DNA from 4 places in the Serratia sp. NPDC078593 genome. Region 4 is predicted to be linked to each of the others. Evidence: predicted binding sites of a transcription regulator. Region 4 holds the regulator's gene; each other region holds the start of a gene.
What was found. The regulator LexA, encoded in region 4, represses DNA repair genes until DNA is damaged. The targets are predictions, from matches to a motif close to TNCTGTATGTACATACAGNA.
Positions count from the first base shown of each region.

Region 1: the regulator LexA is predicted to act here: its motif matches at 6,761-6,780, upstream of umuD (translesion error-prone DNA polymerase V autoproteolytic subunit).
Region 2: the regulator LexA is predicted to act here: its motif matches at 3,967-3,986, upstream of rmuC (DNA recombination protein RmuC).
Region 3: the regulator LexA is predicted to act here: its motif matches at 3,886-3,905, upstream of uvrA (excinuclease ABC subunit UvrA).

Region 1 covers NZ_JBNNGK010000018.1:63,021-70,900, forward strand. Annotated here, with positions in the region: gene ACQKDS_RS17140 (helix-turn-helix domain-containing protein) at 42-260, opposite strand; gene ACQKDS_RS17145 (DUF2975 domain-containing protein) at 268-831, opposite strand; gene ACQKDS_RS17150 (helix-turn-helix domain-containing protein) at 950-1,498, opposite strand; gene ACQKDS_RS17155 (AzlC family ABC transporter permease) at 1,599-2,267, shown strand; gene ACQKDS_RS17160 (AzlD domain-containing protein) at 2,267-2,587, shown strand; gene ACQKDS_RS17165 (LysR substrate-binding domain-containing protein) at 2,573-3,466, opposite strand; gene ampC (class C beta-lactamase) at 3,689-4,822, shown strand; gene umuC (translesion error-prone DNA polymerase V subunit UmuC) at 5,056-6,324, opposite strand; gene umuD (translesion error-prone DNA polymerase V autoproteolytic subunit) at 6,324-6,746, opposite strand; gene ACQKDS_RS17185 (hypothetical protein) at 7,100-7,342, opposite strand; gene ACQKDS_RS17190 (glycoside hydrolase family 19 protein) at 7,339-7,880, opposite strand, start outside.
Region 2 covers NZ_JBNNGK010000004.1:327,617-335,496, reverse strand. Annotated here, with positions in the region: gene ubiB (ubiquinone biosynthesis regulatory protein kinase UbiB) at 1-897, opposite strand, end outside; gene ubiJ (ubiquinone biosynthesis protein UbiJ) at 894-1,502, opposite strand; gene ubiE (bifunctional demethylmenaquinone methyltransferase/2-methoxy-6-polyprenyl-1,4-benzoquinol methylase UbiE) at 1,516-2,271, opposite strand; gene rmuC (DNA recombination protein RmuC) at 2,350-3,900, opposite strand; gene ACQKDS_RS07210 (DedA family protein) at 4,040-4,570, opposite strand; gene ACQKDS_RS07205 (tyrosine-protein phosphatase) at 4,803-5,585, opposite strand; gene udp (uridine phosphorylase) at 5,741-6,502, opposite strand; gene ACQKDS_RS07195 (dienelactone hydrolase family protein) at 6,775-7,611, shown strand; gene metE (5-methyltetrahydropteroyltriglutamate--homocysteine S-methyltransferase) at 7,877-7,880, opposite strand, start outside.
Region 3 covers NZ_JBNNGK010000017.1:63,819-71,698, forward strand. Annotated here, with positions in the region: gene ACQKDS_RS16750 (3-oxoacyl-ACP reductase family protein) at 1-442, shown strand, start outside; gene hemB (porphobilinogen synthase) at 643-1,623, opposite strand; partial or broken gene ACQKDS_RS16760 (DUF1722 domain-containing protein) at 2,226-2,429, shown strand; gene ACQKDS_RS16765 (hypothetical protein) at 2,445-2,900, shown strand; gene ssb1 (single-stranded DNA-binding protein SSB1) at 3,209-3,748, opposite strand; gene uvrA (excinuclease ABC subunit UvrA) at 4,026-6,857, shown strand; gene ACQKDS_RS16780 (DUF1090 domain-containing protein) at 7,227-7,649, opposite strand.
Region 4 covers NZ_JBNNGK010000022.1:552-8,431, reverse strand. Annotated here, with positions in the region: gene plsB (glycerol-3-phosphate 1-O-acyltransferase PlsB) at 1-531, opposite strand, end outside; gene ACQKDS_RS18175 (diacylglycerol kinase) at 660-1,028, shown strand; gene lexA (transcriptional repressor LexA) at 1,151-1,759, shown strand; gene dinF (MATE family efflux transporter DinF) at 1,902-3,248, shown strand; gene ACQKDS_RS18160 (CsbD family protein) at 3,630-3,839, shown strand; gene zur (zinc uptake transcriptional repressor Zur) at 3,907-4,416, opposite strand; gene ACQKDS_RS18150 (type I restriction-modification system subunit M) at 5,118-7,439, shown strand; partial or broken gene ACQKDS_RS18145 (restriction endonuclease subunit S) at 7,439-7,880, shown strand, end outside.

The sequences.
Region 1 (7,880 bases), on a different contig from region 4:
AATATGACGGTATTAGCCGTTCAAATTAGCAGATGAATGCTTTACTGCGCGTCGTCATCCGCTTGCCAAGTTAACAGATCGCCTGGTTGACACTGTAAAATCCGACAGATTTTATCCAACGTTTCCAAGCGCACCCCCTTCACTTTGCCATTTTTCAGCAACGAGAGGTTTTGTTCAGTAATCCCTACCTGTTCTGCCAATTCTTTTGAGCGCATCTTCCTTTTGGCCAACATGACATCAAGACTTACAATTATCGCCACTCTATTCTCACACGAAAGAAAGCTGTTCTTCGTTCAGTCGCAGTGCCTCTAAAAAAACCCGGCTAAAGACCAGCACAGCGCAGCCAATGATCAGCGAACGTATCGATTCACTGTTGATGCCGTAATAAACGATCAGCATCAATTTTCCGCCAGCAGTGAGCACCATGACTTGCAGCATACTGGCAAGCGATGGGAACACGACGTCGACAATCAGTAGGATACCAATAATTTGTAGTAAAAGCATATTGTTGCGCTGCCAGACATTGCCGCGATAGAACTGATAAAACAACCCTGCACCGCACAGTAACGCGCAGTAATACGGTAAATAATAAAAAATATCCAGCGCCAAGGTCGCGGCTATCGCCCAGCGCTGCTGCGGTATCGCATAGGCCTTAAGCTCAGGATACGTCTCGCGATAACCGTCAATAATGGCTTGGTAAGCCTCATGTTTGAACCAACTTTGTAGTATCACAAACATTTCAACCGCAGTGCTCATGATCAGCATCGCCATAATCAACAAACAGAGACAACGAACATAGAGGGGTAAAAGCATCCGAGGTGCGGTGACCATGAGCAATACTATCCTTAACAAACAATAATAACTTATCGTAAAACGATAATTTATTACTGTCAATAATCATATTGCCGCTATCATTAACCAAACGTATACAAAACCGCGCCTACACCGCTTAGTTCTGTTCAGACACCAACACCGCCAACGTATCAGGTTCCAACGCTTTGAAGATATGCGCCTGATCGGCGGGATAGCAGATATAGTCACCGGGATTCAGATCCACCGCAGCATCAACCAATCCCACTCGCGCACGCCCCTGTGTGATGATGATGTGTTCAACCGCCCCCACCGAATGTGGCTGAGAAATTCTGTCGGCTCCCGGTTGCGCCGTCAGTAGATAAATATCGCGGCGCGCACCGGGAGGACAGGTCGCCAATAACGCTGCGGTATAATTAGCCATTTCAGCAACCACCGTCGGCCCCTCCCCACGCCGGATGATCTGCGTTTTATTTTGTTGCGGCTCCATCAAGCGCGCAAAAGGAATGTCTAGCGCCACGCATAGCGCCCACAGCGTTTCAAGACTCGGGTTACCGTTACCGGCCTCAAGCTGCGATAGTGTGGATTTAGCGATGCCGGCACGCCGCGCCACTTCCGCCAGCGAAAGCCCGGTACGTTGGCGTTCACGTACCAATGCGTTAGAAATAATACTGATCGGTTGGGTCATGTTTATACCGTGATATTTTTATAACGAACGATCGTTCGTCTTGTAAAACGACATTGTTATGTTCATTATAATAGAACTTATGTTCGTTATGAGAAAAAACATGGCCTTTAAATCGTTTTCCGTACTGGGCAAGGATGTCATAAAAAGCATCGCGTTGGTTTGTCTGGCTGACGGTATCGTCGGTATTTCTTATGGTTCGCTGGCGGCAGGCTATGGCTTCCCGTTATGGGTACCCTTGGCATTATCATTATTGGTGTTGGCTGGCGCTTCTGAGTTTTTGTTTATCGGCATTGTTGCCAGCGGTGGTAGCCCACTCGCCGCTGCTACCGCCGGTCTGCTGGTCAATGCACGGCACATGCCATTTGGTATGGCGGTGAAAGATTTAATTGGCCGGGGTTCGGTGCGTTTTTTAGGCTGCCATATCATGAATGATGAAAGCGTGGTATTCGGCGTCTCTCAATCTTCCTTCGCTAAACGCAAAGCCGCCTATTGGTTGTGCGGTATCGGTATTGCTTTGTGCTGGCCGCTGGGGGTGATCATTGGCAGTGTCATCGGCAACGTTATTCCTGACATGCAGGCTATCGGCCTAGATGCCGTATTTCCCACTCTCTTATTGGCACTAATCATTTCATCTTTGAAAAATCTGCGCACCTTGTTATCGGCAGCATCCGGTACGCTAATGGCGCTGATTACCGTGCCTTGGGTACCTATCGGTCTGCCGGTATTATTTTCTCTGTTAGGTTTGTTGATCAGAAAACGAGGGCAATAATGGAACACACTCTGATTATCATCGGCATCGCTGTATTAGCCATCGGCACCTATTTATTACGTCTGAGCGGCGCATTGTTGGGCCAGCGTATGACGTTTTCTGATACCACACGAACACTGCTGGCCGACGCCGCGACGACGTTGTTGTTGGCCGTCGCCGTCATAGCGGCGCTGTTTGAAGAGCAGCATTTTGCCGGTGCAGCGCGCTTGATTGGCGTTATCGTTGGTGTTTTTTTGGCCTGGCGAAAACTCCCGTTGATTGTAGTGCTGATAGCCGCTGCCGCCGTGACGGCGCTCTTACGTCTCTTAGGCGTGAGTTGACGACACCGTGTGATGCTGCCCCGCCTGTTGCAGAATCCAATATTCAAATGCTTTCATCGCTGGTGTCATGGTGCGGGATTTCAGGCTGGTAAGCCAATAACTCCCAAGATTGACCTCAATATCAAATGGGCACATCAGGCGGCCCTCTTGTAATTCACGGGTAAACATCGCGGCCGGTGCCAGCGCGACGCCGCCGGTTTGTAAAGCGCCCTCCACCATCAGGCGTGAGGAATCGAACATGGGGCCATTGATGCGCCAAGGCGTGACGCCAGCCGCACTCAGCCAGCATTCCCATTCGTCTCTTCTATAGGTTCGCATCAACAATTGCTGCTTTAACTCGGCTGGCGTTGTCAGTTGTGCCGCCACCGCTGGCGAGCACAACACCGTCAGCGGTGCCTCCAACAGTTTGACACTGCGTGTCGCCGGCCAGGCTCCATCACCAAAACTGATAGCAAAATCCATCCCCTCCGCCGCCAAATTAACCAGGTTATTATGGGTCATCACGCGCAGATCGATAAACGGATGCGCTCGGTGAAACTCACACAAACGCGGCATTAACCACCCTACGGCAAACGTGCCTACCGCAGAGACGGTCAATACTTCGTGAAAATAGCCGCCGTCAAACTGCTGTAATACCGACTCGATCCGATCAAACGACGCAGTGAGTACCGGCAATAAAGCCTGCCCTTCATCGGTAAGATCCAGCCCACGCGGCAAACGTTTGAACAGTTGAATCCCCAGCCGTTCTTCAAGCATTCGAACCTGCTGGCTGACCGCCGCCTGGGTCACGCTCAATTCACGGGCGGCACGCGTAAAATTGAGATGACGTGCAGAGGATTCAAACGCCCGCAACGCATTCAGTGGTAACCAATCACGCATAAGCTCTAGCCATAAGTTTTTCTTTATGCTCCATGAAAATATTATCGATTGTCAGAATAGATATAATAACGATAAATTGCTGCCGCAGTTTACAGGAAAGTACCATGCGTAACGTTGCCACAAGATCATGGATGAACATCTACGCACGAGCTCACCCCCTAAAATAACTTTTGGCAGCGTCCTGCAAACCGCACCGAACCCGTAAAATAAAATGAGACCCGTATGCTAACTAAACCTCTCCCGTTGCTTTCATTGTGCTTAGCCCTGCTGCCTGCTTTCGCTCACGCCAGCGATAATCCAGAGATCGACCGTATCGTGCAGCCATTGATGCAAAAACACGCCGTTCCTGGCATGACTATCGCCGTATCTGTTGACGGTGAAGCGCATTTCTATAACTACGGCGTCGCATCAAAACAAAGCCAACGGCCTATCACCGCTCAGACGCTGTTTGAGATCGGTTCATTGAGCAAAACGTTCACCGCGACGCTGGCCGCCTACGCGCAAAACGCTGGTAAAATCAATCTGACGGATAGCGCCAGCCACTATCTGCCGGAACTCCGTGGCAGTACATTCGACAAGGTCACGTTGCAGAATCTGGCTACACATACCTCTGGTCTGCCGCTGTTTGTGCCAGATGACGTCACCAATACGGCTCAGCTGATGGATTACTATAAAAGTTGGCAGCCACAGCATACGATTGGCAGCTACCGCATTTATTCCAATCTGGGTATTGGCATGCTGGGGATGATTACGGCTAAAAGCCTGAATCAGCCGTTTGCCGAGGCAATGGAACAACGTTTATTGGCAGGATTAGGGATGAAGCACAGCTTCGTTAACGTCCCCCCATCGGCAATGGCGGATTATGCCCAAGGCTACGATAAGAACGATCGGCCGGTACGCGTCACGTCCGCCCCGCTTGATGCAGAATCTTATGGTTTAAAATCCAGCAGTGGCGATTTAATTCGTTATCTGAATGCCAATATGGCACTGGGCAAAGTTGATCCCACCTGGCAGCAAGCGCTGAACGATACACATAACGGGTACTATCACGCGAGTGAATTCACGCAAAATATGATGTGGGAAAGCTACCCTTATCCGGTCACGCTGGAAAAGCTACAGGCTGGCAACGATGCGAAAGTGATTCTGAATGGCGTAAGCGCCAAGGCCATCACTCCACCACAACCGCCAGTGCAGCAGGCCTGGTATAACAAAACGGGGTCCACCAATGGTTTCTCAACCTATGCGGTATTTATCCCCTCACAAAAAATCGCAGTCGTGATGTTAGCAAATAAAAACTTCCCAAATGATGAGCGAGTGACGACGGTCTATAACATCATTCAAACGCTGCATAAATAAAGAATACCTGCGGCCACGGGGCATAACCCCTTTCAGACTGCTGACAAAGCCTATTATTAGGGAAAGCGTGGTGATGGGGTCGTAGTAGCGTAAGCCACCGGATCGCCCCTCGCTACGCTAGGTCCGGGTATCTCGCGCTATCAGGCGACTTCGTCATCAAGCTCCAAGGGGCGTAAAGCCCCTTTTTAATGGCCTTCCCATTACGGTAACTATTTTCAATCTGAATAGTTTCTTTAATAGACTCGGGCACGGGGTAAATCACTCAGGCGCGTGGTATACGCTGGCGATAGCCGTTCACGCTTCATTGACCACGGTTGCTGTGTCCCCTGCCCGGCAAACCACAGCGTGGCCTTGCCCGCGCTATTTATACGATCCAGCACCGTCATTAACTGTTCGCTGTTCTTCCTAATCTGAGGTTCATCGAACAGCCCAAGTTGGGCAACGCCCTGACTAAAGAAATCCTGCAACATGACACCGCCTTTCTGATAACGATGCCCGGGTTGCCAAATTGCGTCTAGGCAGCGTAACGCTGCAGCAATAATATCCCGAGTATCTTGAGTCGGAATACTCAGCCTTAGCGTGGCTGAATTCGCGTAATAAGGTTCGTTGACGGTAAAAGAGCTGGTTTTCACCCAGGCACTGACGTGCCGACAATGCTGATGCTCTGCACGCAATTTCTCAGCCGCGCGCGTGGCATACAGGCAAATAGCCTGATGCATCTGCTCATACTCAGTGATGCGTTCACCAAAAGAACGGCTGCAAATAATCTGCTGTTTGGTTGGCGCGAACGCTTCCAGTTCTAAGCAAGGTTCGCCACGCAATTCGCGCACCGTTCTTTCGAGCACAACGCTGACGCGTTTGCGCAGCGTTGCGGTACTGTAGTCAGCTAACTGCAACGCCGTTTCAATGCCCATGCCGTTAAGCTGTTTGGCGAGCCTTCGGCCTATTCCCCAGACCTCGGCAACGGGCACCCGTGCCATAAGCTTACGCTGGCGTACCTGATGTGAAAGATCGACGACGCCACCGGTTTTCGCCCATTTCTTGGCCGCAAAATTTGCCAGTTTGGCAAGCGTTTTGGTTTGTGCAATACCAATTCCCACCGTTAAACCCGTATCGCGTAATACTCTGGCACGAACGAAACGACCAAACTCATCGAGCGCAATACAGTTAGCCATCCCACTCAGATCCATAAAACTTTCATCGATTGAATAAATTTCAACGCGCGGCGCCATCTCTTCCAATATGGTCATCACACGTGCGGACATATCCGCATACAACTCATAATTGCTGCTAAACGCGACGCCGCCCGCACGCTCAAAACGTTGCTTAACCTTGAAATAGGGTTCGCCCATCTTGACGCCGAGTGACTTGGCCTCCTGACTTCGCGCGACCACGCACCCATCATTGTTTGACAGCACGACAATCGGCCGCCCGCGCAGATCTGGACGCCAAAGCGTTTCACAACTTGCATAGAAGCTGTTCACATCAGCAAGCGCGTACATTACTTAAGCCTCGTGATTGACGATACGACAACGCCAATAATCTCTACACCGTCTACATTGTCATGCAGCGGAATCGGTTGATATTTCGGATTCATAGGTTCCAATTGAGGCTGGGGATGTAGGCATAGGCGCTTTACGGTAAATTCGCCCGCCATGCTGGCGATAACGATATCGCCATGCGCCGCACTAAGGCTGCGATCGACCACCAGCATTGAGCCTTCCGTTATACCCGCTTCAAGCATCGAGTCGCCGGTCGCATAAAGGAAATAGGTCGCATTAGGATGACTGATGCAATACTCATTCAGATCAATGCGCGAATGAATGTAGTCACTTGCCGGGCTGGGAAACCCTGCAGGAACTTTGTCCAGATACAACGGCAGCTCACACTTGCCTGGCGCTAGTGTTGGGTAGGAAAACGTCATCATACGCCCTTAAATACTGTATTTTTATACAGTGTAAACGCACATATTGATTAGAGGGAAGTTCGGAATTTACTTAGATTGCTAGTTGATTGATCGATAAAGAAAGATAGTTTTCCCACCCTTCTCATGCCGCTATCGTCATTAAGCCTGATACACATTTTAAAACCCAATCTGATTCACCAATAAAAAAGCCGGAGTGACGTTATCCCGTCACTCCTGCAGCTTTCGACCATTGTGCGTGTGCTCACAATGGTCGAAAGCTGCTTGCCATGAGAATCCGTTTCATGAAAAACCATGCACCGTGCGGATTGTGCGACATAACATTGACGTTACCACTCTGGAGCAGGCGATTGCTATTGCACGTGGCGACTCAATGATATTTCATCAGCCCAAGATTGTTGTAACGCAGCGATCGCCGCCTCTTGGCTTTGTATCTGCGCTAACAACTGCCGGTTCTGTTGCTGAGCCTGTTCGAGTTCATAGCACTGATTATCGATAGTCATAACCATGACAAATAAAAGAGCGATAAGTGACAAACCCAGCAGCAGCGGCCAATGTTCTCTAATTAATCGCCAGCACCAAGCTAACTGGCTCATAGCAGCACCTGGCTGGCGCGTTGGAAAAGCGCTTTGCGATCTTCCAGGCCGTTGGTACCCCGATTAATCACAAAACTGCATTGCACTACGTCATCAGCATGCCGACCACAATTGTTCGCTTGCCAAAACCAGCCAGCAGATCGCATACCGTGCAGGTCTTCTTCCAGTAATTCGGGGTGTGCCACCAGATCAAGCCTCAAGACTGCACCACATGCACGGTAGTTATTCAGCCCTGTGGTTTGCATGAGGCCGCGGCCACGGTATTTCCAGCCGTCACCCGCTGCCCGGTTACCCATCCTGCCGCCGTAGACCAAATTGGCGATGGCTTGTTGTTTCGCTGACTGCTGAATAGTACGCCCCAGCGCGGTACATTGTTGATGGCTAAGCCGCTTAGCGTTGGATAACGGCCCAAAGGTTCGCATCAGCCCCTCAACGCTGTAATTGAACGATTCCATCTGCGCCGTAAAACCGTTTGACTCGTGCCCTATCTGGGCAATAAACATTGCTTGCTCAATCGGTTTATTAATACCGAACTCAG
Region 2 (7,880 bases), on a different contig from region 4:
GTGATCGTAGCTGACAAAAATATTGCCGGGATGCATATCGGCATGGAAGAAGCTGTCACGAAATACCTGGGTAAAGAACACCTGTACGCCACGCTCCGCCAACAATTTCATGTTGGTTCCCTGCTTTTCCAGCGTCGGTATATCGGAAACCGGAATACCGTAGATGCGTTCCATCACCAGCACGCTTTCGCGACAGTAGTCAGAATAGACTTCCGGCACGTACAGCATTGGGCTGCCTTCAAAGTTGCGGCGCAACTGAATGGCATTCGCCGCTTCACGCAACAGGTTCAGTTCATCCAGCAGCGTTTTCTCATACTCTCGCACCACTTCGCGCGGACGCAAACGCCGCCCGTCTGGCAGTAATTTCGGAACCCAGCCCGCTAAACGGTATATCAGACGCACGTCGGCTTTGATAATCGGCCCAATATCCGGGCGGATAACTTTTAACACCACTTCCTGACCATTGCTTTTCAGACGCGCGGTATGCACCTGAGCAATAGAGGCAGAGGCCAATGCCTGCTGATCAAAATCATCAAACCATTGCTCCAGCGGGCCGCCCATCGCCAGTTCTATATGCTTACGCGCCAACGCGCCATCAAACGGCGCGACACGGTCTTGCAGTAGCGTCAGCTGATCGGCGATATTCGGCGGGAACAGATCGCGGCGCGTCGACATCATCTGACCAAATTTGATCCACACCGGCCCCAGTTCTTGCAACGCCAGCCGCAGACGCTCGCCCAGCAGTTTATCTTTATGGCGGTTCGGTATCCAAAACAGCAAACGACGACCAAAACGTAACGGTAGCGTCAGCCGCATTTTAGGGATCAGTTCATCCAAGCCGTAGCTGAGAAAAACGCGAACGATCAAATACAGGCGGCGTAGTTCGCTAGGGGTCATCGATTACCCTCCAACTTTTCCAGACGGGCTAACAGGGAGTCGACGCTACGAGCCACGGCATCCACTTCTTCATTGAACCACACGACTTCCAGTGGCCCTGGTGCCACGCGCCACTCTTCGGTCAGGGTTTCTGCCACATACTGCTGCTGACGTTGTAGCCCCGCTTTCAACAGGCCGCCACCTTTAGCCAGCACCTGGGTAATGCCCTGCGCAGCAATATCACCGACATACGGCGCCAACCATTCGGCAGGATCCCATTCAGCAAGGTCGAGTAACCCCACCAATTGCTGAACCACCTGAATATCGCCATCGACAATCAACTCGCCGTTGCGCATCAATGGTGATAATTGCTGGCGATCGCGTAATTTTAACAGCACGGGAATACGCGTCTGAACCGTACAGTCAGCGCTATCTTCCGATTGTCCAAGCACATCCACCCGTTGCTCACTGAAAATCAGCACCAGCGGAGAGGCAAACTCTTGCAGTTCGATGCGTAACACTTTGCCTGCTAAACGCTGGCGCGCCGCCTTCATACTGCGATCGCGAAACAACAAGCTATTAAGTGAGGTTTCCAGCACACCGGTTAGCAACGGGGTAAACAGCATTGGCATGTCCATATCAGAACTTGAAACCACGGTGCAAAGCAACAATACCGCCGGTCAGATTGAAATAGCTGACATTGTCAAAACCTGCGTCTTGCATCATGCCTTTCAACGTTTCCTGATCGGGATGCATACGAATCGACTCGGCCAGATAACGATAGCTGTCTGGATCTTTCACCACTAACTCACCGATTTTTGGCAAGACGTGGAAAGAATAAGCGTCATAAGCTTTGCTCAGTGGTGCTAACAACGGTTTGGAGAACTCCAGCACCAATAAACGACCGCCCGGCTTCAACACGCGGAACATCGAACGCAGCGCCTTATCTTTGTCGGTCACGTTGCGCAACCCGAACGAAATGGTAATGCAGTCGAAGTAGTTATCTGGGAATGGCAGCGCTTCGGCGTTGGCTTGCACGTAGTTGATGTTGCCGACAATGCCGCGGTCGCGCAGCTTTTCACGACCCATTTTCAACATCGACTCATTGATGTCTGCCAGCACCACCTGTCCTTGCTCACCCACCATTCGGGAGAACTTGGCCGCCAGATCGCCGGTACCACCCGCCAGATCCAGTACCCGCTGACCACGGCGCACACCGCTACAGTCAATGGTAAAACGCTTCCAGACACGATGAATACCGAACGACATCAAGTCGTTCATCACGTCATACTTCGCCGCTACCGAATGAAAAACGTCAGCCACCATAGCCTGTTTTTCTTCACGTGCTACGGTGCGAAAACCGAAATCGGTGGTTTCCTGCGATTGATCTGCCATTGTCCTGCCTGCTATTCAGTCAATTTTGAGTTGTGGAGTGTACCAGAACCCCACGAAATACCCCACATCACAGCGCGGTTACCCCTGGGAAGCGTGGTGTGGTTCTTGAGCATGGTCGCCGTTATTATTTCCCTCGGATTGCTCGTTAACGTCTTCATCCTCAGCCGCGGGTGAATCCTCTTGATCTTGCGCACTGGCCTGCTGAGCCAGTAGCGGGTTAATCGGCCGTTTCACCTCGACCCCCAACGCCCGAAAACCTTCGGTTTGGCCAATCAGATTACCACGCCCTTCGCTCAGTTTATTCATTGCCTGTCGATAACTGCCCTGCGCTTTATCCAAGCTTTGTCCTAATGCCGACATATCATCCACAAACAATCGCATTTTGTCATACAGCCGCGCCGCTCGCTCGGCAATACGTTGAGCATTCTGACTTTGGTGTTCATAACGCCATAAATTGGTGATGGTACGCAGCGCCACCAGTAGCGTGGTCGGGCTGACCAGCATGATATTGTGCTTTAGCGCTTCGCCGATCAATTCAGGTTCACGATCGATAGCCAGTAAGAAGGCCGGTTCAACCGGAATAAACATCAGCACGTAATCGAGCGAACGTAACCCCGGCAACTGTTGATAATCTTTACGGCCTAACAAGCGAATGTGGCCACGCAGTGAGGCGATATGCTCATTCAGCGCAGCCTCACGTTCAACATCATCCTCACTATTGAAGTAGCGCTCGTAGGCCACCAGCGACATTTTGGCATCGATCACCACGTCTTTGCCCTGCGGCAACCGTACAATCACATCCGGCTGCATGCGGCTCTGGTTTTCCAAGCGCACACTGACCTGCGTTTCATACTCGTAGCCTTCCCGCAGGCCAGATGCTTCAAGCACCCGGCTCAGTACCACTTCACCCCAGTTTCCTTGGGTTTTATTATCGCCTTTTAACGCTTTGGTAAGGTTAATCGCCTCGCGCGCCATTTGGGCATTCAATTGTTGTAGATTACGGATTTCGTGCGTCAATGTATGGCGTTCTCGTGCCTCTTGACCAAAACTATCTTGCACCTGTCGACGAAAGCCATCGAGTTGTTCACGCAGCGGTAATAACAACCGGTCGAGGCTCTGTTTATTTTGCTCTTCGACCTTCCTACCGCTGTGTTCAAAAATCCGGTTCGCCAAATTTTCAAACTGAGTGGTTAATCGTTGTTCGCTGTTGATTAACAGACGCTGCTTTTCTTCCGCCGCCATCCGCGTTTCTTCCAAACGGATAGTGACTTCCCGCAGCTCTGCTTCTTGCACACCGTTCACTTCACGCTGAGCGCGCAATTCCTGATTCAACAAACCACATTCGTGGCGCCAGTGATCAAGTTGCTGGAGTTTTTCTTGTGCTGCCGCCAACTGGGCATGGAGATTGCGCAGCTCAATATCGTTTTGCCGCAGTTGTTGTTCCTGCCGCTGCAACACGTCCTGACGAGCCGCAACGTCCTGCTGCGCCTGTTGCAGTGACTGCTCGAGTAACCGCAGCTCAGTCTCATGCTCGGCATGGCGCTGTTGAACGCGCAGGTTAGCGATCAACCACCCCAGCAGCATCCCCGCAACCACGCCACCTAGGCCGTAAACTAAACTGGTATCCACCCTGCCTCCCGTTACTCAATCGTTTCCCAGCGTGTAATACGCTCGCTGTAGGTCACGTTAAGGTGAGACTGTATGGATGTCCAGCGTGATTTTAGCGTGGTAGGCAATAGTGCGAAATGCTACGCAAAGTAGACTCACGCTAGCCAAACCACTGAGTTAACCACTTGATACCAAATGCGCCGGGCGCGAGAATACCGAACGCCCAAATCATTGCCGAGGTAAAATTGGCCAACTGGAAATAACGCTGTGGCATGGCACAAATCCCCCCAACCAACGGCACCACGGCGCGCAGTGGGCCAAAGAACCGGCCGAAAAAAATGCCCAGTACTCCCCAGCGTTCAAAAAACGCATGGCCGCGTATCAGTACCTGAGGGTTACGCGATAACGGCCACATGTGCGCAACGCGGTCTTGATAGTGATAACCAATCCAGTAAGAGAGCCAATCACCGAAAAACGCACCGGCAGCGGCGGCGGCCCAAATAGGCCAGAAGGCGATGCCACTCTCGCCAATAAGCGCGCCAAGCGCCAACAGGATCACCGTTGCCGGTAGCAACAGTGAAAGAAATGCCAGTGATTCACCAAAAGCTAAAAAGAAAATAATGGGGATGGCCCAGCCTTCGTGCTGTCGCACCATATCGCTGATCCAATGGATAACGTCATTCAGGCTCAAATATAGCTCCTTACTGCTGGTGTCCTTTCTCAAGGATACGCAATGCCCACTGACGTTGGTTAAACGCCAGCTAAACGTCGTCGTTTCTTGTTGGAAGACCTAACGTGGATGGCGCTGCGCATCGCCGATCAAAAAGCCCCCAGTCGCTAATTCAAGTAAACCTCGGGGGCTCTTGCCCACAGCTAACAACGCCGCAGCATAAAATTATAAGAGGAAAGAGGCCTAATTGTCCCTACTCGACATAATACGCGCGTAGGGCCTCGCGCTGGCGCGCATCCAGCCCATACTCTGCGTGCAGCCAACGCTCGAATGAGCCATATTGTTCACGAATACAGCCGAACGCAGTCATTAAGAATTCTTCGCGTGCGCTCAGTACATAGGCAAATTGCGTCAACGCGGCGGTATTCAAACGTACCGACAGTTGATCAAGCATGCGTTCGCGGAATGGCGCCAACGTGGTTTCCGTTAGCAGATAATCCTCCACCACCGTAGCTTCGTCCGCACCCAACGCAAACAGCACCAACGCAGAACCGATGCCGGTACGGTCTTTACCTACCGCGCAGTGCTGCACGATCGCACCCTCCGCTGGCTGAGTCAGCAGACTCACCAATTGCTGATAGGCCGCGTTGCCAAACGGCAAACGCCGATACAATTCCAACATAAATGCTCGTGCGTCAAAGCCTGCCAACGTCTCGCTGGTCAACTTTTCCAGGTTTGCATTAACCTCGTTGCTCAACGGATTGGCCGGGAAATGATGATAATTAGCCCCCTGCCACAACACGTCAGGCTTGGCTTGCACTTCATCGGTATCTCGGTAATCGAGTACCGAACGAACGGGCACCTCGGCAAGAAAAGCACAATCGTTTTCTGTCAGACGTTCAAGCGAACCGGAACGGAACAGCAGGCCACGTTTGATGCGTTGGCCACCGGCGACGCTGTTACCACCAAGATCGCGAAAATTGATACCGCCATCCAATGGCGCAAGTGAAGGGTGAAGTAAGATCTGCGCAGACATAGACATCCTCTTGATTATTGTCGGTGAAAGCACCAGCGGGAGCCACAGAGTATGGTAATCAGAACAACAGGCGGGCACCGATGGGATGGCTATAACCGTAACAGATTACGGCTGAATGGAGAAACGGGCTGCGTAACAGCCCGTTACCGCAAGGGTTACAGCAGACGACGCGCCGCCTCCACCACAATCTGTACCGCATTGCTTTCGGTTTTCTTCATGGTTTCTGCGTTAGGGATTTCCTGTTGAGTACGGTTGACGATAACGCCTGCAACCATGCCAGCGCGTAGCCCTTGGCTGGCACACATGGTCAACAACGTTGCCGACTCCATTTCATAGTTCATCACCCCCATCGATTGCCACTCTTCCATAGAACCTTTGAAGCGGTTTACCACGCGACCAGAGTAGGTATCGTAACGCTCTTGGCCCGGATAGAAGGTGTCAGAGGAAGCCGTCACACCAATGTGTGTCGTCGCACCGCTCGCTTTAGCCGCGTCGACCAGCGCTGTGGTACAGGCAAAATCTGCCACTGCTGGGAACTCCATCGGCGCGAAGTGCAGGCTTGCGCCATCAAGACGCACCGCCGCCGTCGTGACCAATACGTCACCGACGTTGATATTGGGTTGGATTGCACCGGTGGTGCCAATACGCAGGAAAGTACGAATACCCAGTTGGGCCAATTCCTCCACGGCGATCGACGTTGAGGGGCCGCCAATGCCGGTCGAGCAAACGATCACTGCTTTGCCCTCCAGCTCTGCGCGCCAAGTCGTGAATTCACGATGCGACGCCAGGTGTACCGGGTTTTCCATCAATTTAGCAATTTTCTCTACGCGCTGCGGATCGCCAGGAACAATCGCCAGTTGAGCCCCTTGTAAATCATTTTTGGTGAGACCAAGATGGAAAACATCAGACTGAGACATAAGAGACTCCTCATAGATCAGGATTATTGGGAGGAACAAAAAAGCACTCTACTGAAAATTGAGACTTTTTTTCGTGACGACTGTCACCATGAATAAAGAAACGAAACATAATCTACATATTTTTTGTGATAAATATCACAATTTAAGTTATGCGATAGGCCTATTTCGTTCAATGTTAGCTGACTTAAGGTGAAAACACCGCGATAACAATGATTCAGAACCTTATCTATAGTTAATGCCTGATCTGCTTTTCTTTTTGCATGGAGACCGCAATGAAAACCGACTACGTGATGACACTAAAACAGGCAAAAGAGGGGTTTACCCCAGCCGCAACGCCGCTCGCTGACAGCACAATCTATACCGACGATCGGGGCATTCATGCCGGTGTCACCACCCTTCCATCGCAAGGAGACAGCCTGCCTGCCTATATCGCCAAACCGGCAGATCATGACGGACCTTTTCCAGTGGTGCTGGTGGTTCAGGAGATTTTCGGCGTCCATCAGCATATTCAAGATCTGTGCCGCCGGTTGGCTAAAGCGGGGTATCTGGCGATTGCGCCAGAGCTGTATTTTCGCCAAGGCGATGCCCAAGATTACACCGACATTAACGAATTGCTGCAAAAGCTGGTCAGTAAAGTGCCAGATAAACAAGTGCTGATCGACTTGGATCACACGGCTCATTGGGCAATCCGCCACGGTGGCGACGCCAGCAAGTTGGCGATCACCGGGTTCTGCTGGGGTGGCCGCATTACCTGGCTGTATGCTGCACATAATCCGCAGTTAAAAGCTGCGGTCGCTTGGTACGGTAAACTCGTCGGTGAAAAAACACTGGGCTCACCAAAACATCCCGTGGATATCGCTACGCAACTGTCCACGCCGGTGCTAGGACTGTACGGTGGGCAAGACGGCAGTATTCCGCTGGATAGCGTGGAAAGTATGCGTCAGGCGATTCGCGCAGCCAATGCGGATGCCGATATCGTGGTGTATCCAGAGGCTGGGCACGCGTTTAACGCCGACTATCGCCCCAGTTTCAATGCTGAAGCGGCACAAGACGGCTGGCAACGCATGTTAGATTGGTTTGTTCAGCACGGAGTAACGCGCAACAGCTAATCGGCCTATGGGCTCGTGCCGTTATCCTCATGCATCTTCCGCCACGATCGTGGGGGCATAAAAAAGGGCCGCCCCCCTCAGACGGCTGACAAAGCTCGTTATTAGGGAAAGCGTGGCGGTGGGGTCGTCGTGGCGTAAGCCACCGGAGCGCCCCTCGCTACGCTAGTCCCGGGTATCTCGGGCCATCGGGCGACGTCGTCATCAAGCTCAGGGGGCCGAAGCCCCCTCTCATCACATCTTTACCGTATCACGCAGTACGCGGACATTAA
Region 3 (7,880 bases), on a different contig from region 4:
TGATGAACTGCCGCTGGAAGCGCTGGATCAAACCTTGTCGATTAACGTGCGCAGTGTATTTGTCGCGAGCCAAGAAGCCGCGCGCCATATGAATGATAACGGCCGCATTATCAATATCGGCAGTACCAATGCAGAGCGAATGCCGTTAGCGGGCGGCTCCCTCTATGCCATGAGCAAATCGGCGCTGGTGGGCTTGACCAAAGGCATGGCGCGCGACCTCGGGCCGCGCGGTATCACAGTCAACAACGTACAACCCGGACCGGTCGATACCGACATGAACCCTGAGAGCGGCGAGTTCGCTGAACAGTTAAAAGGCATGATGGCAATTGGCCGCTACGGTAAAGACGCAGAGATCGCCAGCTTTGTTGCTTATTTGGCCGGCCCAGAAGCGGGGTATATTACCGGCGCCAGCCTAACCGTTGACGGTGGTTTCTCTGCATAGCGGCGCAAATACCACGCGATTTATCCCTTGGGATAACGTATCGAGCCCGTTAAAAAAATAGCAATGCCGTTGAGGCAGATAACCATGCTCACGTCATTAATCTGGGCGACGATTGGAATGGTAATGTTCTGAGCTCACCTTGCAGCTAAAAGCCACCTGATGTCAGGTGGCTTTTCACGTTAACTTATCGAGCAAGTCGCTTAATAATCAACGCCGTTTTCAGCAATATCCATCGCGAAATAGGAGAGGATAATGTCCGCACCGGCACGCTTGATCGCGCCCAACGATTCCCGCACCACTTTACGCTCATCAATGGCACCCGCCTGAGCGGCAAACTTGATCATCGCGTATTCACCGCTGACCTGATAGGCAGCCAATGGTAAACGAGACGCCGCACGAATGTCGCTAATCACATCCAGATACGCGCCTGCCGGTTTGACCATCAGCGCATCGGCACCTTCCTGCTCGTCCATCAATGATTCACGAATCGCCTCACGGCGGTTCATCGGGTTCATTTGGTAGTTTTTGCGGTTCCCTTGCAACACACTCCCCCCCGCTTCACGGAAAGGCCCATACAGTGATGAAGCAAATTTAGTGGAATACGCCATGATCGACGTCTCGATAAAACCAGCGGCATCCAGCGCGCTTCGGATGGCCTGAACCTGACCGTCCATTGCCGACGAAGGAGCAATAAAATCAGCCCCTGCGGCAGCGGCGACCACCGCTTGTTTGCCAAGGTTGATCAACGTGGCATCATTATCAACGCCATGATCGTGCAGCACACCGCAATGCCCGTGTGAAGTATATTCGCAGAAACAGGTATCAGACATGACGATCATTTCAGGTACGGTGTCTTTACAGATGCGTGCCATCCGCGCCACCAGCCCGTCTTCTTTCCAAGTATCGCTCCCGGTCGCATCCATATGGTGAGAAATGCCAAACGTCATCACCGACCGAATACCGGCTTTCGCGTAGCGTTCAATTTCATAGGCCAACTTTGACTCAGGAATACGCAGCACGCCCGGCATCGTTTCGATCACCGCATATTCATCTACCTCTTCTTCAACAAAGATCGGCAGCACCAGATCGTCAACGCTGAATTCGGTTTCTTGAAATAACGTGCGTAACGATTCGGATTTCCGGAGACGGCGTGGACGAACCTGAGGGAAGTGACTTGACATGGGAACTCCTAAAAATTAGCCAGCCTGCTGGATGCACAACGAAAAGAACGGATAGCGCGATAATCACGTGGCTAAAACCGGTGTCTGTCTTTTCGTCAGAGAAGGCGTTTGCCTGATTGACTGGCGCTGGGTGTAACGTGTTTATAGCTTATCACGCCAACGTATTTTTTATACCTTTGTGCTTTCACCGCCACGGTACGTATCCGTTGCACTACGCCGAAACCGGCTTTCGCCACGGCGCAACATATCATGATGTTAATCAACCTGGCATCAGGCGGCTGGATCGTGATCAGCAACAAAAAAACCTGCCGTGGCAGGGCTTCAGGGTTCTTAATGAACAACCGAAGCGGATCGGTTCGGCTCATCTGGCAACGCTCGTGAGGCATGAAATCCTTTCAACTTAGTCAGTTAGAAAAGATCGGAGACTTTCCGTACATTATTCCGTGAAACATTCGCGAGCGCAGCACTGCAATCATTACGTTTATCTTTGCACTGCCACTGATAGCCCGCTGTGAGCGAGGAGCGGACGTAAGCCTTACACGAATATAATAAGCTTGGCGCAAGATCTTAAAAAGAGTGTTTTTAGATACATTCAGAGGTAATTTCGTCATCAGCTGACTTCCCGCCAGTTCGGCAAGCTAGTCGATGAGATCCTAGACTATCGTGATGGGCTATTACTGATTCTGGTCCCACTGACACTGATGAAGCATTACCTTGACGAATACCCGGTTCCATATCTTATGATCCAAAATTACTTTTCCACGTACCCAGAAAATTTATGTCTGCGTATGACCATATCTGAATAGACTGAGGACATCATTATGATTCAAAAAAGAATAGTACTTTGCCTGTCTTTAGCATCCTTCCTCAGTACTCCTGCTTGGGCAATTAATAAAGAGTACCGGCAAAAACTGGAGCAATCCGGCTGTACGCAAGTGTCCGAAGCCCAGGGGTGTGATATCAATAAAACAAAGGCAGAAAACACTAAGGCTGGATTCGTCAATAACGATAGCAGCAATGCCTCTACTGCAAGCCCTTATACCGGTCAATGGCAGGCAGTGAGCGATAGTGGGGCTACCGTGGCCAATATCAGTATTGACGCTTATGATAAAGTGACGATTAATGGTAAGAGCATTAAGGCTAAGAAACTGGATGGCGGCCTTCAGTTTAAACAGGGTAAGATTATTTACACCATTCAGGGTGACCGACGCCTAGAAGGCGAAGATGTCTGGCGGGATACAGATGCCGACACACAAGGAAAAATCCTCAAAAAGTAAACCTGTAAGCGAGGGAAAACAGCATGTATTCCCTCGCTATTTTCAGTCAGTCGTCGACATTATCACTGTCTATTTTTGTTCTGTCCCTGTTTTCTTCGGTTAAGAACCGGCAACTCAATTTAACGCCCGCTCCTGGCACAAAGTAGCCTTAAATGGCTATGAGCATGCCATGCAACAATGCTTTCCATTCCTTCAGCGTAATTGATATCCCAAAAGCACCCAGTCAAATTTTTCCTTTCCAAAAATAAAGAAAGCCCCGAATAGCGGGGCTTCAGAAGCGATTATTGACATAAAGCTCTATGGTATTTTTAGAACGGAATGTCGTCGTCGAAATCCATTGGGGGTTCGTTATTGCTGGCTGCGGGTGCCGTATTCTGCGCCGGACGCGCCTGCTGGCCGCCGCTGAACTGGTTAGCGCCCTGCTGTGGCTGCTGAGGTTGACCCCAGTTGCCTTGGCCGCCGGAAGCCTGACCACCACCCGCCGGTGCGCCACCGCCTTGACGGCCACCCAGCATTTGCATGGTGCCACCGACGTTGACCACCACTTCGGTGGTGTACTTTTCTACGCCAGCCTGATCGGTCCATTTACGGGTCTGCAATGCACCTTCGATGTAAACCTGGGAACCTTTACGCAGGTATTCGCCCGCCACTTCCGCCAGCTTGCCAAACAGCACAACGCGGTGCCACTCGGTTTTCTCTTTCTGCTCGCCTGTCGCCTTATCGCGCCAGCTTTCGGAGGTAGCCAGGGTAATGTTGGCAACCGCGCCACCATTCGGCATGTAACGGACTTCTGGGTCTTGGCCCAAATTCCCGACCAGAATTACTTTATTTACGCCTCTGCTGGCCATGAGCTCTCTCCTGATGAATGACTTTTACACAGTATAAACGAGTAAGTTTATCATGCTAAGGCCGAAACCACACCCGCGATGATTACTGCGTATTGTATTCCAGAAATGTCTCCGCGTTCGACTTTGTTGCATTGGTATACTGGATATTCATTCAGGTTTACTTGTGTCATAATTATGCGTTTCGTACTGGCCGTGCCGGTTTTTTGCTCGCTTGATCATGAAATCGCCCGTAAAAAACGCAGACAAGCACGGTGTATCATCTAAACGGGAAGTGTAAATGGACAATATCGAAGTTCGTGGTGCTCGAACCCATAATCTCAAAAACATCAACCTGATTATCCCGCGCGACAAACTGATTGTTGTCACCGGATTATCCGGTTCAGGCAAGTCCTCACTGGCCTTTGATACACTGTATGCCGAAGGGCAACGTCGCTACGTCGAATCGCTCTCCGCTTACGCTCGCCAGTTCCTTTCGCTGATGGAAAAGCCGGACGTTGACCATATTGAAGGTCTGTCACCGGCGATTTCTATCGAGCAGAAATCGACTTCGCACAACCCGCGCTCCACCGTCGGCACCATCACGGAAATACATGATTACCTGCGCTTGCTGTTCGCCCGCGTTGGCGAGCCACGCTGCCCAGAACATCACGTGCCACTGGCGGCACAAACCGTCAGTCAGATGGTCGATAACGTGCTCAATCAGCCGGAAGGCAAGCGTCTTATGCTGCTGGCTCCGGTGATCAAAGATCGCAAAGGTGAGCACATTAAAACGCTGGAAAACCTGGCAACCCAGGGCTACATCCGGGCGCGCATCGACGGCGAAGTGTGCGATCTTTCCGATCCCCCCAAGTTGGAGCTGCAAAAGAAACATACCATCGAAGTGGTGGTCGATCGCTTTAAGGTGCGCGATGATTTGGCTCAACGCCTGGCGGAGTCGTTCGAAACGGCGTTAGAGCTTTCCGGCGGCACCGCGGTAGTGGCTGATATGGATGACGAAAAAGCCGAGGAGCTGTTGTTTTCAGCCAACTTCGCGTGTCCCCTCTGTGGCTATAGTATGCGTGAGCTTGAGCCGCGTCTGTTTTCCTTTAACAACCCGGCCGGTGCCTGCCCGACCTGCGACGGTTTGGGCGTTCAACAGTTCTTCGATCCCGATCGCGTAGTGCAAAATCCCGAACTGTCACTGGCGGGTGGCGCGATCCGGGGTTGGGATCGCCGTAACTTCTATTACTTCCAAATGCTGCGCTCGCTGGCAGAGCATTATCAATTCGATGTGGAAGCGCCGTTTAATACCCTGAGCCCCGAGGTGAAAAAGGCAGTGTTGAGCGGATCAGGCAAAGAATCGATCGAATTCAAATACATTAACGATCGCGGTGATACCACCGTTCGCCGCCATCCGTTCGAAGGCGTGCTGCACAACATGGAACGCCGCTATAAAGAAACTGAATCGAGCGCGGTACGTGAAGAACTGGCGAAATTCATCAGCAATCGACCTTGCGCGTCCTGTCACGGTACCCGCCTGCGTGAAGAATCACGTAATGTGTTCGTAGAAGACACCACACTGCCGGAAATTTCCGATCTGAGCATCGGCCATGCGATGGACTTCTTCCAAAACATCAAGCTCAGCGGCCAGCGCGCCAAAATTGCTGAAAAAGTGTTGAAAGAAATCGGCGATCGCCTGAAGTTCTTGGTCAACGTCGGGCTGAATTATCTGTCGCTGTCGCGTTCGGCGGACACCCTTTCCGGCGGTGAAGCACAGCGTATCCGCCTGGCGAGCCAGATTGGTGCGGGGCTGGTTGGCGTGATGTATGTACTGGATGAGCCATCGATCGGTTTGCATCAGCGTGACAACGAACGCCTGTTAGAAACGCTGATCCACCTGCGTAACCTCGGTAATACCGTGATCGTAGTTGAACACGATGAAGACGCAATCCGTGCTGCCGACCATGTCATCGACATCGGTCCCGGTGCCGGCGTGCACGGCGGCCAAGTGGTGGCAGAAGGCACCGTCGATGACATCATGGCGCAACCGGCGTCGCTCACCGGCCAATTCCTCAGCGGCAAACGCGAAATTTCCATTCCAACAGCGCGCGTTCCGGCCGATCCCAACAAAGTGTTGAAGATAAGCGGCGCACGCGGCAACAACCTGAAAGACGTTACGCTGACGTTGCCGGTGGGGTTATTCACCTGTATTACCGGTGTGTCCGGCTCCGGGAAATCGACGTTGATTAACGATACGTTGTTCCCGATTGCTCAGCACCAGTTGAACGGCGCAACGCTGGCTGAACCCGCGCCTTACCGTGAAGTCAACGGTCTCGAGCACTTCGATAAAGTCATCGATATCGATCAAAGCCCGATTGGCCGTACGCCGCGTTCCAACCCCGCGACTTATACTGGTATCTTTACCCCGGTACGCGAACTGTTCGCTGGCGTACCGGAATCGCGTACTCGCGGCTACACGCCAGGGCGCTTCAGCTTCAACGTGAAAGGCGGCCGCTGCGAAGCCTGCCAGGGCGATGGGGTGATCAAAGTCGAAATGCACTTCCTGCCAGATATTTACGTACCGTGTGACCAGTGCAAGGGCAAACGCTATAACCGTGAAACGCTGGAGATTAAGTACAAAGGCAAAAGCATTCACGAGGTGCTGGAGATGACCATCGAGGAAGCACGTGACTTCTTCGACGCGGTGCCCGCGCTAGCACGCAAGCTGCAAACCCTGATGGACGTGGGCTTGTCCTATATTCGTCTTGGCCAGTCGGCGACCACCTTGTCCGGCGGTGAGGCACAGCGGGTGAAACTGGCGCGCGAATTGTCGAAGCGTGGAACCGGCCAAACGCTGTATATTCTCGATGAGCCGACCACCGGCCTGCACTTCGCTGATATTCAGCAATTGCTGGCGGTTCTGCATCAGCTTCGCGATCAAGGCAACACTATCGTGGTGATTGAACACAATCTTGATGTAATTAAAACCGCAGATTGGATTGTTGATCTCGGGCCGGAAGGCGGTAGCGGCGGCGGTGAAATACTGGTCTCAGGCACACCGGAAACCGTGGCTAACTGTGAGGCATCCCATACTGCACGGTTCCTGAAACCCATGTTAGCAGCAAAATAGGCAATGCCCGTGCCATGCCCTACCGGTTTCTACAACCGTTGGGCATGGCATTCTGATTGCTGCCGATTAAAGCAGCGCAATACCCTGTTGGATGAGCCTTGCAGGTTAACGTTAAAAGAGGAAAAGTATGTTTGTCGCGCTGTCAGATAACACGCACAGACAGGTTAATTTATTTTTCGGCGGGTTATTGATGGCCTATTGAATATTTATTATCAACCAAGGTAAATATTTCCAGCCTTATTATCGCAACATCTCTTTCTACCGAATAAAAAACAAGAAAATTACGCTCGGTGACCGCGTGAACGGCCACCTTTAAATAAAGGTTGTGACAGAAAACTTCACCCCGATGTTAAAATAAACTGACGGATTTTATTTCCACATCGCCTGTGCCTGTTTTAGCTCAAACTCTGCTTCCGCCAGTTTCCGCTGTTCTTTCGCAATTTTACTCGGTTTGCCTTTCATCTGCGCTTTGTGCAGTTTCTCCTGCCGCTTTAACACTTTACGTTGTTTTTTTGCGATAAACGCTTGGTGATTAAAATCACCAGCGGACTGACCGCTGGGCACATAATCATATCGGTTGTAGCCCGATTGATAACCGCCATAACAATATCTTTGGACATTGGCCAAGGCACGATTAAGCCCTTCAATGCGATAAACGTTACCGTAACGGGTCGCATAGTCGAGCTGGGTTCGGATTTTTTGCTCTTTTATTGCACAGTTTGGCGATGCCAATGACAACGAGGAACAAACCAGCAACGGCAAAGCCAAAAATAGCGAGTGGTGTAATTTCATAGCAATGTCTCCTTTTAGTGGAATTCTCCACGGTTCCCTTTTTTCTTTACCTATCTCGTCACATTCAAAATTACATGCAAGACTGTGTTAAAGAATGTATAACGTATTTTTCCGCAACCCACGTTATTTAGACTATAAACATGACTTATTAGAGCAACAATTATAAAACTTTCAATAGGAGCAATCTCAATAAAAAACACTAAAAACACCGCCCTATTTTTCGATTTCAAA
Region 4 (7,880 bases):
GGTCGCCATGTGGCGCAGAGAAACGGTATTGGAGAAGCGAACGAAACTGTCGCGCCCTAGCCACAGCACGGCGAAGAACTTCTGTACGCCGTTGAGCAGGCGCAGATGCGGCGTACCATGGCCTTCGCGGCCCGGCGAACGGCCGAACATCACCGAAACTGGCAGCATCTGGATATCGAGATCGGAATTATTACGGTGCAGATCCAAATAATCGTGGAACAGCTTTACCGACTCTTGTTTCGGCGTGTAGTAACGGAATACGCGTGGGCCATCGTGAATAAACACGTAGCTTGGCAGCACGGCGCCGTCGATCTCCAGCGGAATAAGGGGATCGGGCAGATCCTGCGCCAGGCACTGAGTGCGCAGCGTCAGTAAGTCTGCCTTGGAGTTATAAGGTAAAACGTACAGAATCGGACGTGAGGGATCTAACCCTAATTCCGTGACCGGATCTGACGGGATAACCTTACTTCTTACCAATAATTTTAATGGTAAATTCAATAGTTTATAGTAAATTTTACGCCAACCTGACATAACAACGTGAAGCCTCTTGTTAGCAATGCGCCGCAAGCATACCAGAAACCGCGAAACAGATCTGTGGTGTTAAAAAAACCAGAGCGGTTAAAATGATGACTCATCACTTATAAAAGGCTCCGTGCAACATGGCAAATCAAGCAACCGGTTTGACCCGCATTATCAAAGCGTTTGGCTATTCATATAAAGGTTTAACCGCCGCCTGGCAACATGAAGCGGCGTTCCGCCAAGAACTGGTGGCGGCGGTATTGGCAATCCTACTGGCGGCGTGGCTGGATGTGGGGGCGATCGCGCGGATTTTATTGATTGGTTCGGTGGTGTTGGTGATGATTGTGGAAGTGCTCAATAGTGCGATTGAAGCGGTCGTCGATCGCGTTGGCACTGAGCACCATGAGCTTTCAGGCCGTGCCAAGGATATGGGCTCGGCGGCGGTGTCACTGACTATCGTACTGGCACTGTTCGTGTGGGTGAGCGTCGTGTGGCAGCACCTTGCATAATGCCTGGCATTAATGTTGCGAAGCGCTACGCTAATCCCTGATTTTTATTCATTCTCCGGTTCCCAATCTGTGTTCACCTGTATATACTCACAGCAAGACTGTATAAACAAACAGGGGGCGGAATGAAAGCATTAACAACCAGACAGCAAGAGGTCTATGATCTGATTCGCGATCATATTTCGCAGACGGGCATGCCGCCAACGCGTGCTGAGATCGCACTGCGTCTGGGGTTCCGCTCGCCAAATGCTGCTGAAGAACATCTTAAAGCGCTGGCGCGCAAAGGCGTGATCGAGATCGTGTCCGGTGCTTCACGTGGGATCCGTCTGTTGATGGAAGACGAAGACGGTTTACCGTTGATTGGCCGTGTCGCTGCCGGTGAACCGTTATTGGCACAGCAACACATTGAAGGCCATTACAAGGTCGATCCTTCCTTGTTCAAACCGAATGCAGATTTCCTGCTGCGGGTTAACGGTATGTCAATGCGCGACATCGGCATTCTGGACGGCGATCTGCTGGCGGTGCATAAGACCCAAGACGTGCGTAATGGGCAGGTCGTGGTGGCGCGTATCGAAGACGAAGTGACCGTCAAGCGTCTGAAAAAGCACGGGAACGTGGTTGAGTTACTGCCAGAAAATAGCGAGTTCCAGCCGATTGTGGTCGATTTGCGTCAGCAAAACTTCACGATTGAAGGTCTGGCCGTCGGCGTGATACGCAACGGCGACTGGATCTAAACCGTAGCCCCCGCGTTTAATCGCCTCAGCATTGTCTGGGGCGATGTCATTTCTACATCGAAATTATAACCCTCTTATTTCAAGGCGCAGCCAACATACCTGAAGCTTGAAAGATAAGGGTCTGGACGGAATCTGTCAGATTATGCGCCTGCTTGCCACCTTCACCAGCGATACCGATAAAGCCTTATGGCGTTTGGCGTTGCCGATGATCTTTTCCAACATCACCGTACCATTATTAGGGCTGGTCGATACGGCGGTGATTGGCCACCTCGATAGCCCGAACTATCTGGGCGGCGTGGCGGTAGGGGCGATGGCGACCAGTTTTTTGTTCATGTTGTTACTGTTTTTACGCATGAGCACCACCGGGCTGGCCGCGCAGGCTCTGGGGGCTAAAAACCCGCAGGCGTTAGCGCGTGCCTTCATGCAGCCATTGATGCTGGCGCTGTTGGCGGGTTTCGCCATTGTGCTGTTGCGACATCCGTTGATTGACCTAGCATTGCGCATTGTCGGTGGCGATCCCGACGTACAGGTGCAGGCGCGTTTATTCCTTGAGATTCGTTGGTTAAGTGCCCCCGCTGCTCTGGCGAACATGGTGTTGCTCGGCTGGCTATTGGGAGTGCAATACGTTCGTGCGCCGGTGATTTTATTAATTGTCGGTAACCTGCTGAATATTGTGTTGGATATCTGGCTGGTGATGGGATTGGGCTGGAACGTGCAGGGGGCGGCGACGGCCACCGCCATTGCTGAATACGCGACGCTGTTGCTTGGTTTAGGGCTCAGCTATCGGGTGATGCGGATGCGCGGTATTTCGCTCACGACGCTGCGTGACGCTTGGCGCGGCAATTTACGCCGTTTGCTGGCGCTTAATCGCGACATTATGCTGCGTTCGCTGTTGCTGCAACTGTGCTTTGCCTCACTGACCATTTTTGCGGCGCGGTTAGGTAGCGAAGTGGTGGCGGTGAATGCGGTGCTGATGAATCTGCTGACCTTTACCGCTTACGCATTAGATGGGTTTGCTTATGCGGTTGAGGCGCATTCGGGGCATGCCTATGGGGCGCGTGACGATCGCCAGTTAAAGCGCGTTTGGCATGCTGCGTGTCGGCAAGCCTGCCTGGTGGCGTTGGGATTTGCCTTGGTTTACGCTTTCGCTGGGCAGCACATCGTTGCTGCATTGACCTCGTTAACCGAATTACGCAGCTTGGCGAACCACTATCTGCCGTGGCAGGTGGTGCTACCGGTGGTGGGTGTCTGGTGTTATCTGTTAGATGGCATGTTTATCGGCGCCACGCGGGGGGCCGAAATGCGCAACAGCATGGCGGTTGCCGCCGCAGGATATGGCCTGACGCTGTTTACCGTTCCGTGGTTAGGTAACCACGGATTATGGTTAGCGCTGGCGGTATTCCTGAGCTTGCGTGGACTGTCTCTGGGGTGGATTTGGCATCGGCATAACGTACAGGGCAGTTGGTTTGCACGTTCCAAGGTTGAATAAATCTGTTGTCATGGCAAAAGAGCGTGGCTGAGCTAGCGCTATTTGTTGTTGTGTCGGTGTTTTTGTTGTTTTAAGAATTATCCTGCTGGTTTTTACCTGCCTAATCACTATTACCGACTATAATTATTGATGTGGCTGGCAGATTGAGCTGATGATTAATCTTTTAGGATGAGGTTTAATCGACCTCGATATTTTATCGACCTAAAGCCCAGCCTGATTTACCTATACCCTAAATAATTCGCGTTGCAGGAAGGTGGCAAGGAAATAAATCCCGATGAGCTTACTCTGGTAAGTGATTCGGGTGAATGAGTGAAGCCCACACACATGCAACTTGAAGTATGACGGGTATAAAACTGACTCACCACAAGTAACGGAGAGGTTATGAATAAAGATCAAGCCGACGGTAACTGGAAGCAGTTTAAAGGTAAAGTGAAGGAAAAGTGGGGCAAGCTGACCGATGACGATTTGACGGTTATCGAAGGGAAACGTGAACAGCTTGTGGGTAAAATCCAAGAACGCTATGGCTACCAGAAGGAAGCGGCCGAGGAAGAGGTCAAATCTTGGGAAAACCACAACCACTATCGCTGGTAGCGCGATAGGGTGGATGCCACTCTGCTCCGCCTAAGTTTGTCAGGTACAAGGAGGTGCCTGAGTAATGTTATTTCTTTTTAATCACAATGCTGTGGTCGTGATCGCAATCGTGTTTACTGTCACAGGCTTCCACCTCAACGCAGCCGGAACACAGGCCATGCGCTTCAACCACGCTGTGACGCAGCGCAAACCCCGAGTCTTTTGCCAGCTTTTGCAGCGTTTCCTCTACACCTTCCGTGGTGCGTTCCGTAACCTGACCACAGCGATCGCAGATAAATAACGCCGAAGTGTGCATGGGCTGTTCAAAATGGTGGCACAGTACATAGCTGTTGGCCGACTCAACGCGGTGAATAAACCCTTGTTCCAGCAGGAAATCCAACGCGCGGTAGACGGTGGGTGGCTTGGCCTGCGGTTCGCTGACGCGTAACAGATCCAGCAGATCGTAAGCGCTAATCGCACCGGGCTGTTGAGCCATCAGGCGTAACACTTCCAGCCGTTGTGGCGTCAGGCGCACATTGCGTTGCTGACAGAGTCGTTCTGCCTGCGCGAGCAGCTTTTCCTGGTTGGTTGGGTTCATGGCTTACTTTCCCGGTACGTAAAAAAGCGATTTTAACATGTATCCGTCAAATCGCCGAGAGTTGAGCTATTTTCTGCCACTAATGACACTTTTGGCACCACAGCGCACGGTGATTTCGTCTCGGTGGGAGTTTACGTTATAATCAACGATTACTTTTTTACCGCCAGATTTTAAATAGAAGCCGTAATGACAGACTCGCTGAAAACTGAAACCTCCTTACTTGCTGACCAAACCGCAGCAGCGCGGCCGTATAATGCCAGCCGCTTTTCTGTTGCGCCGATGCTCGATAGGAATTGTTTCTAATAAATGATTTTAAAAGCAATTAGTTATGAATACTGGGTGAAGTGAGGGACATTCCTCGTTAGTTCAGTAGCATCAACCCCTCGAAATTGACTCTAATCTCTCTGCGACAAGGATTCTAGTCTTTGTCACACATCGTCTCACTTTCCAGCGCTATCCCCTCTGAGCAGTTAAGGCAATTACTCTATTCATTTTCAGTTAGTTGAATGTCTAGCTTGAAATTGGACAATGCAACAATGATTTTTCGATTTGGCTATTGAATGAAATGTGGGTAAACCATAAGGAAAATGTTAATCAACGGGGAGCAGGTCAGCATGTTTAATGACTTAGCCGTCGGACTTTAGCTTTTCTCTTACGTATAATGCCCCCAATTTCGTATTAAACGCTTTGGGGCATTTTTAATGACCAACAACAACTTTTCTCAAACCGCTGCCTTCATTTGGTCAGTCGCTGATCTGCTGCGCGGTGACTTCAAACAATCCCAGTATGGCCGTGTGATCCTGCCGTTTACTCTACTTCGTCGCCTTGAGTGTGTGCTTGAGCCAAGCAAAGATGCGGTAGTTGCCGAGTATGAACGCATAAAAGCGATGAATCTGCCAGAAGAGGCGCAGGAAAAATTCTTGCTGCGTGCAACGCAATCACCAGCACAGCCAGATGGCTTGGCTTTCTTCAATACTTCGCCAATGAACCTTGGCAAGATGGGGCAAAGCAGCATCAAGGCGAACCTAGAAAAGTACATACAGTCATTCTCCAAAGATGCGCGTGAAATCTTCGAGCACTTCAAGTTCGATGAATTTGTCGGTCTGCTGGAAGATGCCAATCTGCTTTACAAAGTGGTGAAGAAGTTCGCCACCACCGACCTTAGCCCAAACAGCATTTCTAACCACGATATGGGCTTGGTGTTTGAAGAGTTAATCCGCCGCTTTGCGGAAAGCTCGAATGAAACCGCAGGTGAACACTTTACCCCGCGTGACATCGTGCGCCTGACCACCTCGTTGGTATTTATGGAAGACGATGAAGCCCTAACCAAAGAAGGCATTATCCGCACCATTTACGACCCCACAGCGGGTACTGGCGGCTTCCTCTCATCTGGCATGGAGTACGTACACGAACTCAACCCGAAAGCGGTGATGCGTGCGTTTGGTCAGGAGCTAAACCCAGAGTCCTACGCTATCTGTAAGGCAGATATGCTGATCAAAGGACAAGCTGTTAGCCGTATCAAACTCGGTAACACGCTATCGAATGACCAGCTACCTGCCGACAAGTTTGACTACATGCTGTCTAACCCGCCGTTCGGGGTGGATTGGAAAAAGATTGAGGGCGAAATTAAAGACGAGCATGAGCAAAAAGGTTTTGATGGGCGCTTCGGCGCAGGCTTGCCGCGTGTGTCTGATGGTTCGCTGCTGTTCTTAATGCACCTTATCAGCAAGATGCGCGACAAGAAGAACATCGATAACCACGTTACCGATGGTGGTCGTATCGGCATCATTCTTAACGGCTCACCGTTGTTCACAGGCGGTGCGGGTAGCGGTGAAAGTGAGATTCGTCGCTACGTGTTAGAAGCTGACCTGCTTGAAGCGATTGTCGCGCTGCCAACTGACATGTTCTACAACACAGGCATTGCGACCTATGTTTGGGTACTGAGCAATAAAAAAGCCCCTGCACGTAAAGGCAAGGTGCAATTGATTAATGGCGCTAACTTAAGTACGAAAATGCGTAAGTCATTAGGCTCTAAGCGTCACTATTTAACGGATGAAGAAATTCGCACCATCACGAAAAACTTTGGTGACTTTGAAGAAATTGACACCTTGACCAAAGATGGTGTGACGGACAACAAGAAGCACTTTGCCAGCAAGATTTTTGATACTTATCAGTTTGGCTACCGTCGCCTGACGATTGAGCGCCCGTTGCGCCTGTCTGCGCAAATTACCGATGCGGCGGTGGCATCACTGCGCTTTGCACCTAAGCCATTTGATGCCGTCATGCAGGCAATTTTCGAGCAGTTTGGCACACAGTGGACCGAAGACACGTACGGCGCACTCACTGAGGTGGAAAAAGAAGTGCGTGTTCTGCTGAAAGCCGACTTCCCAGAGCTGAAAGAAAAGCAAATCAAAGACGTGCTGGGCAGCAAACTGTGGCTCAGCCAGAAAGCCCTGATGGATGATGCCAAAGCCCTGCAAGTGGCGGTTGGTGACAAACTTGGCGGAAAGGCACAGCAATCCGATGACTTCAACCAGTTTGAACTGACGCTGAAAGGCGCGTTCAAGGCCACTGGCATTAAGTTCGACGCCAGGCAGAAGAAACAGTTTACTGATGCGATAACGTGGAAGAACCAAGACGCCGAACCTGTGATCAAAAAAGTGCTAAAAGAAGCGGCACAGCCGCTATACGGGGCGTTCGATTACCAAGGTAAGGTTGTTGAGTTCCAACAAGATGGCGATCTGCGCGATAACGAAAATGTGCCACTTGATCCAAGCGTTAGCACATCAACCCTGATCGAAAGCTACTTTAAGCGTGAAGTGCAGCCACACGTTGCCGATGCGTGGATCAACGCAGACAAGCGCGATGACCAAGACAATGAGATTGGTGTGGTGGGCTATGAAATCCCGTTCAACCGCCATTTCTATGTTTATCAACCGCCGCGTGCGCTGGAAGCAATTGATGCCGATTTGGATGTGGTCAGTGCCGATATTATGAAGCTACTGCAAGAGGTGCGTTCGTAATGGGAAGGTATCAGGCGTATTCAGAGTATAAGGACTCTGGACTGGAATCATTAGGTGAAATCCCACTTACTTGGCAAGTCAAAAAACTAGCCTATACATTTAGTAGAGCGAATGCTGGAGAGGTTATCGATAAAACTTATTGGGGCGATGGAATTGAAATTCTTTACACTTGCAATAGAACTCCTATGCAATCAGATTTTGACCAATTTCCAGACCACAAGCGAACATCTGAAAGAGATTTGCTATTGACAAGAAATGGCACCCCTTATGTTCATAAGCCTATAGCAAACGCGATTTACTCTAATGTGGTTCAAAGAATTAAATTGATTGATGAACTCGATAGAGACTATTTATTCTATTGTCTTGGAGAGTCTGCTCGAAACTTAAAAGGGTATGGAGTGTCAATCGAAAGTTTCAATTTTGAGAACTGGAAGTCAATGC